Regions from separate parts of the Erwinia rhapontici genome, predicted to be linked through region 2. Evidence: predicted binding sites of a transcription regulator. Region 2 holds the regulator's gene; the other holds the start of a gene.

Region 1 (5,646 bases), 1.1 Mb from region 2:
CTGATACAGGTATGTTGTTTTCTCGTGGGTTAATATCAACAGAAGCTGAAGTTTACTTTTATTTTCCAGGACAATATCTTCGATGTCATTGTCATATTCATTTTCTGAAAAAAGCGAAAGCATAACCAGGTTGTTGTATTGATCGTGGAGAACAAAAGTGTAACCATTGATAATGTCATGATTTCGGGCCATGTCAAAAAAGCTGAGTGACTTGATGCCCTGACTGAGTAGGAAATTTTCATCCCATGAAAAAGGTGTAATGCGGTGTAATGCGGTGATGACAACCGGATCAATGAACTGAAAGTTGTTTTGTTTATAGATGCGGAACCATTCTTGTCGATTAGAAATAATAGAAACATCGGCAGGATTGCTTTTGCTCATGATCGCGTAAACATATTTTATTTTATTGAAGCTCGATAGCTCTTTTTCAATATGACGCTTTATAATGGAATTGATAGTGGTGTTGCTAAAGAAGTTATCACGCATATTCTACTCTCCCTGTACGATTATTCATCCTTAATCTATAGTAAAGACATTACCATGGCCGTTGTTATCTGGCTAATTTTTGCGTGGCAAAGAGTGAATATTTCATTAAATGTGGGGAATAAATAAGAATAAAGGGAACCCTGTAAACGGGTTCCCTGGTGTGGACAAAGTATGCGGCTAAAGACTGAAAAGGGACTAGATGTGTACTATTTTTTATAGCAGGGAGCATAGACCATAAGTGCCGAGAATGTAGCTGTACTTTAGTACAGTCAGGCACTCGCCATTTTCAGAATTTAGCATTCATTAATGGGGCAGGCGGCTGTAGGGGCTGACCTTCTGTTTCAGTCAGCCCGTAAGGCAAAGGGATTAATCCAGCTTCTCAACCGCCCAGGCAATCCCGCTGGCGTATTCTTCCGGCAGCAGCGGCACCAGCGCGTTCAGCCCATGGCTGAGGGCCTGTGGGCTGACGTCGGACAGATTCAGGTGGCCCACTTTACGCCCGGCACGCACTTCCTTCTCATACCAGTGCAGGTGCACCAGCGGCTGCTCCAGCCAGGCCAGATTGACGTCGGTGCCAATCAGGTTGACCATCACCGATGGCGTGCTGACGACAGGCGTTGGCAGTGGAAGGTCGAGAATAGCCCGCAGATGCAGCTCAAACTGGCTGATGGATGCGCCGTTCTGCGTCCAGTGACCGCTGTTGTGTACGCGTGGCGCCAGCTCGTTGATCAGCAAACCTTCCGGTACCACGAAACACTCCATCGCCATCACGCCAACGTAGTTCAGCTCGTTCATGATGGCGGAGAGCATACGCTCGGCCTGCTGCTGATGCTGCGCATCCACATCCGGCAATACTACGCTGGTGCGCAGAATACCGTCCTGATGCAGGTTGTGCGTCAGCGGATAGAACACCGTGCGGCCATCGTGGCCACGTGCGCCGACCAGCGACATTTCGCCAGAGAAGTTAATTCCCTGCTCAACAATACACTCGCCGTAGCAATCAGCAGGCAGTGATGCGGTTTCATCTGCACGCAGGCGCCACTGGCCGCGCCCGTCATAGCCGCCGGTGCGGCGCTTAACAATGGCAAGGGAACCGAGTGTGGTGAACACCTGCGCCCACTCATCTGCACTGGAGAGCAACTGCCACGGCGCGGTTGCCAGGCCCAGCCGGTCCAGCAGTTGCTTCTGGGTCAGACGGTCGGCCAGCAGCGGGAAGATATCGCGGTTCACAAAGGCGTTATGGCTGGCCAGTTCACGGGTTAATGCCGTTTCAGGCCAGCGCTCGATTTCGGCAGTGATCACGCTCTGCGCAATGGGCAGGGAGTCGGGTTCCGCATCCAGGCCCACCGGATAGACGGCAATGCCCAATGGCTCACCCGCCTGGCGCAGCATCCGTCCCAGCTGACCGTTACCTAATACACAGACCGGCTTCATGCATCCACCCGTGGGTCCGGGTTATTCAGCACTTCATCGGTCTGGGTCTGACGCCAGTGATTCAGGCGGCCTGCCAGTTCGGCATCATGCAGCGCGAGGATCTGTGCGGCCAGCAGGGCGGCATTGGCGGCACCGGCTTTGCCAATCGCCAGCGTGCCCACAGGAATGCCGCGTGGCATCTGCACAATAGAATACAGGCTGTCGACACCGCTCAGTGCGGCACTCTGCACGGGCACGCCCAGTACCGGAACCAGCGTTTTTGCTGCCAGCATACCCGGCAAGTGCGCCGCGCCGCCTGCACCTGCGATAATCACCTGATAGCCATTATCCGCTGCCTGTTCGGCAAAACTGAACAGTTTGTCCGGCGTGCGGTGTGCAGACACCACTTCGCAGTGAAACGGAACATCAAGGCTGGTGAGAATTTCCGCGGTAAATTGCATGGTTGCCCAGTCACTTTTGGAACCCATAACAATAGCAATGCGGGCCGGTGCGGCGTTGGATGACATGCGGGTCTGACTCCTGTGATTGTGATACTTCACCTGAATGGCGCTGTAGGCTTACCAGGTGGGAAGGGCACAGAGAATATCACGACTGAGCGGCAAGGAAAACGGTTGCGTGGCGCGAAATAGCGGCGGGTTTCGCCAGGTTTTTGAATCAGAACGGGAAGGAAATCAGGCTTATTTCATCGCTACTGACTTTGATCATCGAGCCTTCTTCATGCCAGGCCCCCAGAACCAGGCGTTCAGCCGCTTTCCCGTTGATCAGTAGAGGATGCACCGCAGGGCGATGAGTATGACCGTGGATCAGCCACTGCACCTGATGGCGGGCCATCACGTTCACAACAGCCTGGGGATTCACATCCATGATCGACTGGGATTTATTGCTGTTAGCTTCGCGGCTTCCGGCGCGCATTTTCAGCGCGATACGCTGGCGCACAAACAGGGGAAGGGCGAGGAACAGCGTCTGTAACCAACGTTGTTGTACTTTGGCACGAAAGCGCAGATAGCCTTCGTCATCAGTACACAGCGTGTCACCGTGCATGATCAGCACCTGTCTGCCATACAGATCCAGCACCTGCTCTTCCGGCAGCAGCGTCATACCGCAGGCTGTTGCAAAGCGCTTGCCCACCAGGAAGTCACGATTGCCGTGAATAAAGTAGCAAGGGATAGCCAACTGGCGCAGAGCCGTCGCGACCTCCGCATGCAGCGGATTCGGGTCGTCATCGCCAATCCAGGCTTCAAACAGGTCACCGAGAATGTACAGCGCATCAGCATGCTGTGCTTCACGGCGTAAAAAATGCAGAAAACCGGCAGTGATTGCCGGTTCTTCAGTACACAGATGGAGATCTGCGATAAACAGCGTGTGCGACATTATTAGCTGACGGTGACTTTCTGGATGATCACGTCGTCTTTTGGTACGTCCTGGTGCATGCCGCTGCGGCCGGTAGATACGGCTTTGATTTTCTCAACAACGTCCATACCTTCAACCACTTCAGCGAAAACGCAGTAACCGAAGCCCTGCAGGCTTTCATCACGGAAGTTCAGGAAGTCGTTGTCAGCCACGTTGATGAAGAACTGGGCAGTAGCAGAGTGTGGCGCCTGGGTACGAGCCATTGCCAGGGTGCCTTTGGTGTTCTTCAGGCCATTGCTGGCTTCGTTGCGGATCTCGTCTTTGGTGTCTTTCTGCTTCATGCCCGGTTCAAAACCACCGCCCTGGATCATAAAACCGTTGATCACACGGTGGAAGATGGTGTTGTCGTAAAAACCTTCGCTGCAATATTCAAGGAAGTTTTTAACGGTAGCCGGTGCTTTATCATCGAAAGTCTTGATGACGATATCGCCATGATTAGTCTGGAAAGTGACCATATTCTCATCCTGTCAGGGTTGGAGTATTTAACATTGGGCGCCGGAAGCTGAGACTCACGTCTGTTCCGTGCGACAGACGGCTCTTATATCACAAAATGTGATGGCTCGTCAGCCTCCCCCTTCATTCTTCACGTTGCAGATGCGTTGGCTGCATCCACTTACCCCGGTCACAAAGTTATCTATGTTCCCGGGGATAAGCGTCCTTGCCGCCTTCCTGCAACATGAATTATTTTGGGGGCTCACTCTCATTGGCATTAGCGTGGCGCTAACGTGAAGAATACGGCAGAATAAAGCATTAACTCTTCATCGCTAATCCCGCACACGCTAAAACGGAATGTCTCAATGCTAAAGATTTTCAATACCCTGAGTCGTCAAAAAGAGGAATTTAAACCTATCCATGCCGGTAAAATCGGTATGTACGTGTGTGGCATTACCGTTTACGACCTCTGTCATATCGGACACGGCAGAACCTTTGCGGCATTTGATGTAGTCGCTCGTTACCTGCGTTACAGCGGCTATGAGCTTAACTATGTGCGTAACATCACCGATATTGATGACAAAATCATCAAACGTGCGAATGAAAACGGTGAGACCATTGAGCAACTGACCAATCGTATGATTGCCGAGATGCACAAGGATTTCGCCGCGCTGAATATCCTGCCGCCGGACCTGGAACCGCGTGCGACACGCCATATTCCTGAGATCATTGAGCTGGTCAGCAAACTGATCGCCCGTGAGCATGCTTATGTGGCCAGCAACGGCGACGTGATGTTCTCCGTCGACAGCGATCCTAACTACGGTTCGTTATCACGCCAGGATCTGGAACAGCTCCAGGCCGGTGCGCGTGTTGAAGTGGCTCTTGACGTTAAACGCAACCCGATGGACTTCGTGCTGTGGAAAATGTCGAAAGCGGACGAACCCGGCTGGGAATCTCCATGGGGAATGGGCCGTCCGGGCTGGCACATTGAGTGCTCGGCGATGAACTGCAAACAGCTGGGTGAGCACTTTGACATCCACGGCGGCGGTTCTGACCTGATGTTCCCGCATCACGAAAACGAAATTGCCCAGTCTACCTGTGCCCACGATGGCCCGTATGTGAATGTCTGGATGCACTCCGGCATGGTGATGATTGATCGCGAGAAGATGTCCAAATCGCTGAACAACTTCTTTACCGTGCGTGATGTGCTGGAGCATTACGATGCGGAAACCGTGCGTTACTTCCTGATGTCCGGCCACTATCGTAGCCAGCTGAACTATGGCGAAGATAACCTGAATCAGGCACGTTCCGCGCTGGAGCGCCTCTATATTGCTATCCGTAACACCGACGCCAGCGCTGAAGTAGCGGGTGGGGAAGAGTTCGAAGCCCGCTTCCGCGCCGCAATGGACGATGACTTCAATACGCCGGAAGCCTACTCGGCGCTGTTTGACCTGGCGCGTGAAGTCAACCGCCTGAAAGACACCGATAAAGCAGCGGCGAACGGCCTGGCTGCGCGCTTGCGTACTTTGGCTGGCGTGCTGGGCCTGCTGGAGCAGGACCCGGAGCAGTTCCTGCAAAGCGGTGTGAACATCAATGATGAAGAAGTAGCGCAGATTGAAGCGCTGATCCAGATGCGTATTGATGCTCGTGCGGCAAAGAACTGGGCGCAGGCCGATGTGGCACGCGACAAGCTCAATGAGATGGGCATCGTGCTGGAAGATGCCGCAGGCGGCACCAGCTGGCGCCGTAAGTAATCTGCCGACGGGCCGCAGGCCCGTTGCGGATACAGCATAAAAAAAGGCGACCCGCGGGTCGCCTTTTTATTTCACAGCAGGAAAATCAGGCCGTCACGGTAACGCTTTCACCGTCAAACTCAACCTTCTG
Region 2 (5,646 bases):
TAACCGCAGGAATATTGCATATAAGGATCGAGCATGTGGGTGAAGAGATCGTTACCCAGATCATAATGCTCTTTGCCAACAATCCACGCGCGTTTGCGCGTTTGCAGATTCGTGAGTCGGGAGGCCACAACACGCAAGGTGTCGCGGAAATGGTGAGGGAGTTGCTGATCTAATTTTGACTGCAAAACACGCTGGAAAAAGATATCCAGGCGTTCGCATTCCCACCAGCCATCCATATAGCTTTCACCTAACCCCAGCGATCCTTCCTGCAGAATGCGTTTAAAAAAAACGGGGTTGGTAATCTGGATATCCCAGGGACGGGAACCATTGATTTCAATATTGGCCTGACTCAACATTTCCTGGACGATTCGATACCACGGGTTGTCGTCAAGGCTCACTTCTTCTATACACGATGAACTCATAGCTTCTCCATCACCCTGTGTGATTAAAACCTGAGAAAAAGAATTGTCTGTTTCTACAGGCCTGTGAGAGCACTCACGGCGAATGCCGCAGTCTGATATCCGACGTTAAAAAAGAGGTTTGATGTGAAACTGACAGAGGTCGTAACGTAGTCACTCGGAACAACTCCATGACAACCCTGTCAGGAACCAACAGTGGACGACGACAAACGCCATCGCCCACTCAAAAATGGTGTTAAGTTGTTATTTTATATTGCGCTGAAAAGTATATGCCCACGAAAGGTAATATTCAATTCATTATTGTTAGGGCGCTAACTAAGTGTTTTTACAGGATTCCACCTGGCCCGGCGCCGTCAGGTGGGGCTGTTTTTGCTCCGCCAGTCGCTGGACGATATAGCCAACGACAGCCAGAACAATCGTGCCAGCCATCACCAGCGTAGTGGTCTGTAACGGGGATTCAATCCATGTTGACACCGCCAGACTGGCGAAAAAACAGAGGCCGAGCTGCAACATATTCTGCAAGGCGGCGGCTTTACCGGTCGCCTGGGGGAAGGGCAGTAACGCACTGGACACCACAATCGGGTAAATCGCACCGTTTGCCATCGCCATTCCACAAAACGGCAGTAGCAATGCAAACAAGGAAGGCTGCGGCTGCAGTGAAACAAAATAGATCGCGAGAATGCTGACGCTGTAGAAGGCCAGCAGCCATGGCAACAATTGGCGCCCGGCAAAGTGGTTCAACAGGGCGCGGCAGCTAAACCCGCCCACAAGAAATGCCACAGTTTGCGGAACATAGCTGAGGCCAATATCTGCAGGGGACAAACCAAGGTTACCCAGAATGAAAGGGGACCCGGTGAGCCAGGCAAAGAAGCTGGCAGAGCACGCGGCATAAATCGCCACGTTGCCACTGTAAATAGGAGACTTCAGCAATGTGAGGAAGCCAGGAGTGCGAGGCTTAACGACGCCGTGATCGTCCACCGGGCGTGACGGCAAGCGCAATGTAGGGATCAGTAGTGCGAGGCTGAGCAGTAGCAAGACAACGAAAATCGAACGCCATGAAAAGTGTTGCAGTAGCCAGGCACCCAACAGGGGAGCCAGCGCAGGCGAGAGGGCCACCAGAGGCATAATGGTGGCAAAGACACGGTTGGCCCGCGGACCACTGTAGCGATCGACCACCAGGGCCTGCCAGCTCACCGCCGCAGCACACACCCCCACGGCCTGAACAAAGCGAACGATCAGCAACCAGAAAGCCGACTCTACCCACAGCATTGCCGCACAACCAACGGCGAACAAACTCAACCCCATCATCAATACAGGTTTTCGGCCGATGCGGTCTGACAGCGGGCCCCAGACTAGCTGTGCGCAGGCAAACCCGGCGAGGAAGATACTTAAACTGGCGCTAATGGCACCGGCTTCCGTCTGCAAGTCATGTTGCATCACGCCAAACGCGGGTAGGTACATATCGGTAGCAAGAAAGCCCAGCATGCTGAGCAGCGCAAGGTAAATCATAAATCCTTTGGAACGCATGGTTTTTAACTCTTATTAGACAATTTTTTTACGCGTGCAGTGTAATCGCGTGCTGACCCGTCTGTGAAACGCTAATATTCGTGGGTTGCGATGAAAAATATTGAAGGCAAATCATGTGGTCTGAACATTCTCTTGAAGTGGTAGATGCGGTGGCGAGGACGGGCAGCTTTACCGCTGCTGCGGCGGAATTGCATCGCGTCCCCTCCGCAGTAAGTTATACCGTGCGCCAGCTGGAAGCCTGGCTGGCCGTGAGTCTGTTTGAGCGTCGTCATCGTGATGTGGAGTTGACGGACGCCGGACGGGTTTTCATTGAAGAAGGTCGTGCTGTTATCAAAAAAATGCTCGCCACTCGCACACGCTGTCAACAGGTGGCTAACGGCTGGCGGGGACAAATCAATATCGCGGTCGACAGAATTGTGCGCCCGGCACGCACCCGGCAGCTGGTCGTGGATTTCTACCGGCATTTTCCGGATATGGAACTGCATATCATGCCGGAAGTGTTCAACGGTGTGTGGGATGCGCTGGCTGACGGTCGCGTCGATGTTGCGATCGGTGCGACTCAGGCGATCCCGGTACGAGGACGTTTTGCTTTTCGTGATATGGGAAGTCTTAACTGGCGCTGCGTGGTGAAAACGTCACATCCTCTGCTGAGCCATGAGGGACCGTTAAGCGAGACGTTAATCCGTGAGTGGCCATCGCTGGTGCTGGAAGATACCTCACGTGCCTTGCCGAAACGCACCACGTGGACATTAGATAATCAACGACGGCTGGTGGTGCCTGACTGGGAAAGTGCGTTTGACTGCCTGCGAGCCGGGCTGTGTGTTGGGATGGTACCCGGTCATTTTGCCCAGCCCTGGCTGCAACAAGGCGTGTTAGGAGAAGTGACGCTGACGTCCCCGTTTCCCGACAGTCCCTGTTATCTCAGCTGGTCGGAACAAAGCGCCTCACCGGCGCTAAGTTGGTTACTGGACTATCTGGGGAGCACAGAAACCCTGAATGCAGAGTGGTTAAGCGAACATCCTGGCCAGTGGCAGGTGAGTGATTAACGGCGGTAGTCGCGGAAAGGACCATCGGCAACGGAACGACGCTCGATCAGTGAAGGGTGAACTTCAATGGTTTGCGGATCTTCGCGCTTGCTGGTAATACGGTCCAGCAACATATCAAAAGCGGTTTCGCCCAGACGCTCTTTTGGCTGGTGGACGGTGGTCAGTGCGGGCGTAAAGTAGCGGGCGTTGCGCACGTTATCATAACCGATCACTGAAATATCCTGCGGTACGCGTAGCCCCATTTCATCTGCTGCGCAAATCGCGCCCATGGCCATAATATCACCGCCACAGAAAATGGCCGTTGGGCGCTGCTTCTGCGACAAAATTTGCTGCATGGCGCGATAGCCAGATTCAGGTTCAAAATCGCCCTGCACCAGCCATTCATCGCGCAAAGTGATGCCCGCTTCTGCCAGTGCCTTCAGGAATCCGGCATGGCGGCCACCGCCTGTATTACGCTCAAGCTGGCCTGGGATCGCGCCGATATCGCGGTGCCCGCGTTCGATCAGGTAGCGCCCCGCCAGGTAACCACCCTCAAAAGCATTATCAAGCACGGTATCAGTGAAATCACCGCGTGATTCGCCCCAATCCATGACGACCATCGGAATATTACGGTTATCTTCCAGCATAGAAATCAACGTGTCAGGATATTCTGAACACATCACCAGCAGCCCATCGACGCGTTTTTGCGCCATCATTGACAGATAGGCCTGTTGCTTTTGCAGGTCGTTGTGCGCATTGCCCAAAATCAGCGTATAGCCTTTGGCAAAGCAGCGGTTTTCTATTGCTTCAATGATCTCTGCAAAATAGGGCGCTTCACTGGATGTTGCCAGAAGGCCAATGGTTTTGGTGTGGTTGACCTTCAGACTGCGGGCTACGGCGCTGGGGGAATAATGCAATTCTTTGATTGCAACCCATACCGCTTCGCGCGTCTCTTCGGCTACAAAGCGCGTTTTGTTAATCACGTGAGACACAGTGGTGGTTGAAACACCGGCGCGCTTTGCCACATCCTTAATTGTTGCCATGAAAATCGTACTCCTGGTGTTATCGTAACATCTTGATAACTAATTGGTTAAACGTTTGCCTGGGTACAGCCATTCCTTCCCGACCAGAATTATTTTGGGTGCTGTCTCAAAGGGTCGGGAAGGGGTAAAATCGTCCGTAGAGTGACATGCAGTGCTGACTTTTACACGTTGCCAACGGTGTTGCGCAACGGAATAAAGAATTCTAACAAGGCTGCGCACAGAAAACGAGATTTTTACGGGTAACTGTGGGAAAATCTGTTGGCTTACTAATAACAAGGTTATTGAGGAGAGAGAATGAACACTGATATGAAAATGACGGCGCTGACCGTTGTGGGTTCACTGCTGATGATTATTGCGTTTAGTTTTACGGCGGTAATGCATTAATTCTTGCACGGGAGGAGGAAACTCTTCCCGAACCCACACGCATTATCGAATCGTTTTAGGCGTCATCATACGGCGCGCACCGATGTAATGTTCCTGCCAGTAATCTTCGCTCAACGCACTGACCTGAATATCTTTACCTGTCCGTGGAGACTGAATAAATTTCCCTCCACCCAGATAGACGCCAACATGATCTGCTGTGCCACGTCCGTTAATACGGAAGAAGACCAGATCACCTTTCTCTAACTGATCGCGCTTAATCGAAGCCGCATCACGCAGATGGTACATTTCATTAGCCGTGCGTGGGATCTTGAACTTCACCAGGTCTTTATAGGCATACCACACCAGACCACTGCAGTCGAAACCGGTTTTCGGAGAGGTGCCGCCCCATTGATAAGGTTTACCGAGCTGGCCCATCAGCTTGTTCATCGCCGTCTCACGTGCTTTCTGGTAGCGAGCGCGATGCGCTTTGCTGAGTTTGAGCGGGGCGTTCAGAGCATCGTTATCATCGTCAGTGGCTTTGCTGCCTGCGCGTTGACGACCATAATGTTTTTTATCTGCTTTTTTGCTGGCCGCGAGTTTTTTACTCAGTGTTTTCTTCTCCACCTTCGCATTACGCACCGGGGCCACGCTGGTTTTTTTCTTTTCTTTCTCTTTCAGTTTTTTTGCCAGCAGAAGCCGTGCTGATTTAGAGGGTTCTTTTTTAGCGGTTTCTTTGGCTTTCTTACTGACAGGTTCTTTGACTTTTTTGGTCGAAGTGGCTTTTACCGGGCGGCGCTTACGGCGGTCATCTACACGTGCAGTATTGCTTTCGGCTTTTTGCTGTTTTGCATTAATAGGGGCATGTGGCGATGCGTGCGCCATGTTGAAGAACAGCTGAGTGAAAGCCAGTATGAAGAGCGTGATGAGTAAACGCATCGTTCCCATTAACAGTTTGTGCGCTACAAAAAAGCAGCAACGCGGTAAAAAAAGAGATTTCTGCGGTATGCAGAAGGTTAGGCCAATTCTAATCTAACTTCTTAACAAAGGGTAAGGTCTTTTTTGTTTCAATAATACAGATCAAGAAAATGATGTAATATTGAGCACAATCAGGTGGTTAACCCAGCAATAAAACCAGTGTTAGTCATAACAGGTGCAGCAGTGATGATAAGAAAATGTTATTTTGTTTCCCTGTTTTGTCTATTAGTCACATTTTTACCTCTCTCGCATGTGAAAATGTCATTTTCATCGCCAGGGCAGAATCGCTACAAT

The links. Region 2 encodes PurR, which represses purine synthesis genes. Its sites were predicted from a motif close to CANGCAAACGTTTGCNTG; they were not measured.
Region 1: a site for PurR is predicted at 2,521-2,538, ahead of purE (5-(carboxyamino)imidazole ribonucleotide mutase). Genes of this name have one in related genera too.

The regions. Positions count from the first base shown of each region.
Region 1 is NZ_CP085627.1:1,174,249-1,179,894, forward strand. It holds gene LJN55_RS05520 (helix-turn-helix transcriptional regulator) at 1-486, opposite strand, end outside; gene purK (5-(carboxyamino)imidazole ribonucleotide synthase) at 853-1,920, opposite strand; gene purE (5-(carboxyamino)imidazole ribonucleotide mutase) at 1,917-2,426, opposite strand; gene lpxH (UDP-2,3-diacylglucosamine diphosphatase) at 2,575-3,291, opposite strand; gene ppiB (peptidylprolyl isomerase B) at 3,294-3,785, opposite strand; gene cysS (cysteine--tRNA ligase) at 4,128-5,516, shown strand; gene ybcJ (ribosome-associated protein YbcJ) at 5,602-5,646, opposite strand, start outside.
Region 2 is NZ_CP085627.1:2,238,495-2,244,140, forward strand. It holds gene cfa (cyclopropane fatty acyl phospholipid synthase) at 1-422, opposite strand, end outside; gene punC (purine nucleoside transporter PunC) at 735-1,946, opposite strand; gene punR (DNA-binding transcriptional activator PunR) at 2,060-2,992, shown strand; gene purR (HTH-type transcriptional repressor PurR) at 2,989-4,014, opposite strand; gene cydH (cytochrome bd-I oxidase subunit CydH) at 4,309-4,398, shown strand; gene LJN55_RS10570 (C40 family peptidase) at 4,441-5,313, opposite strand.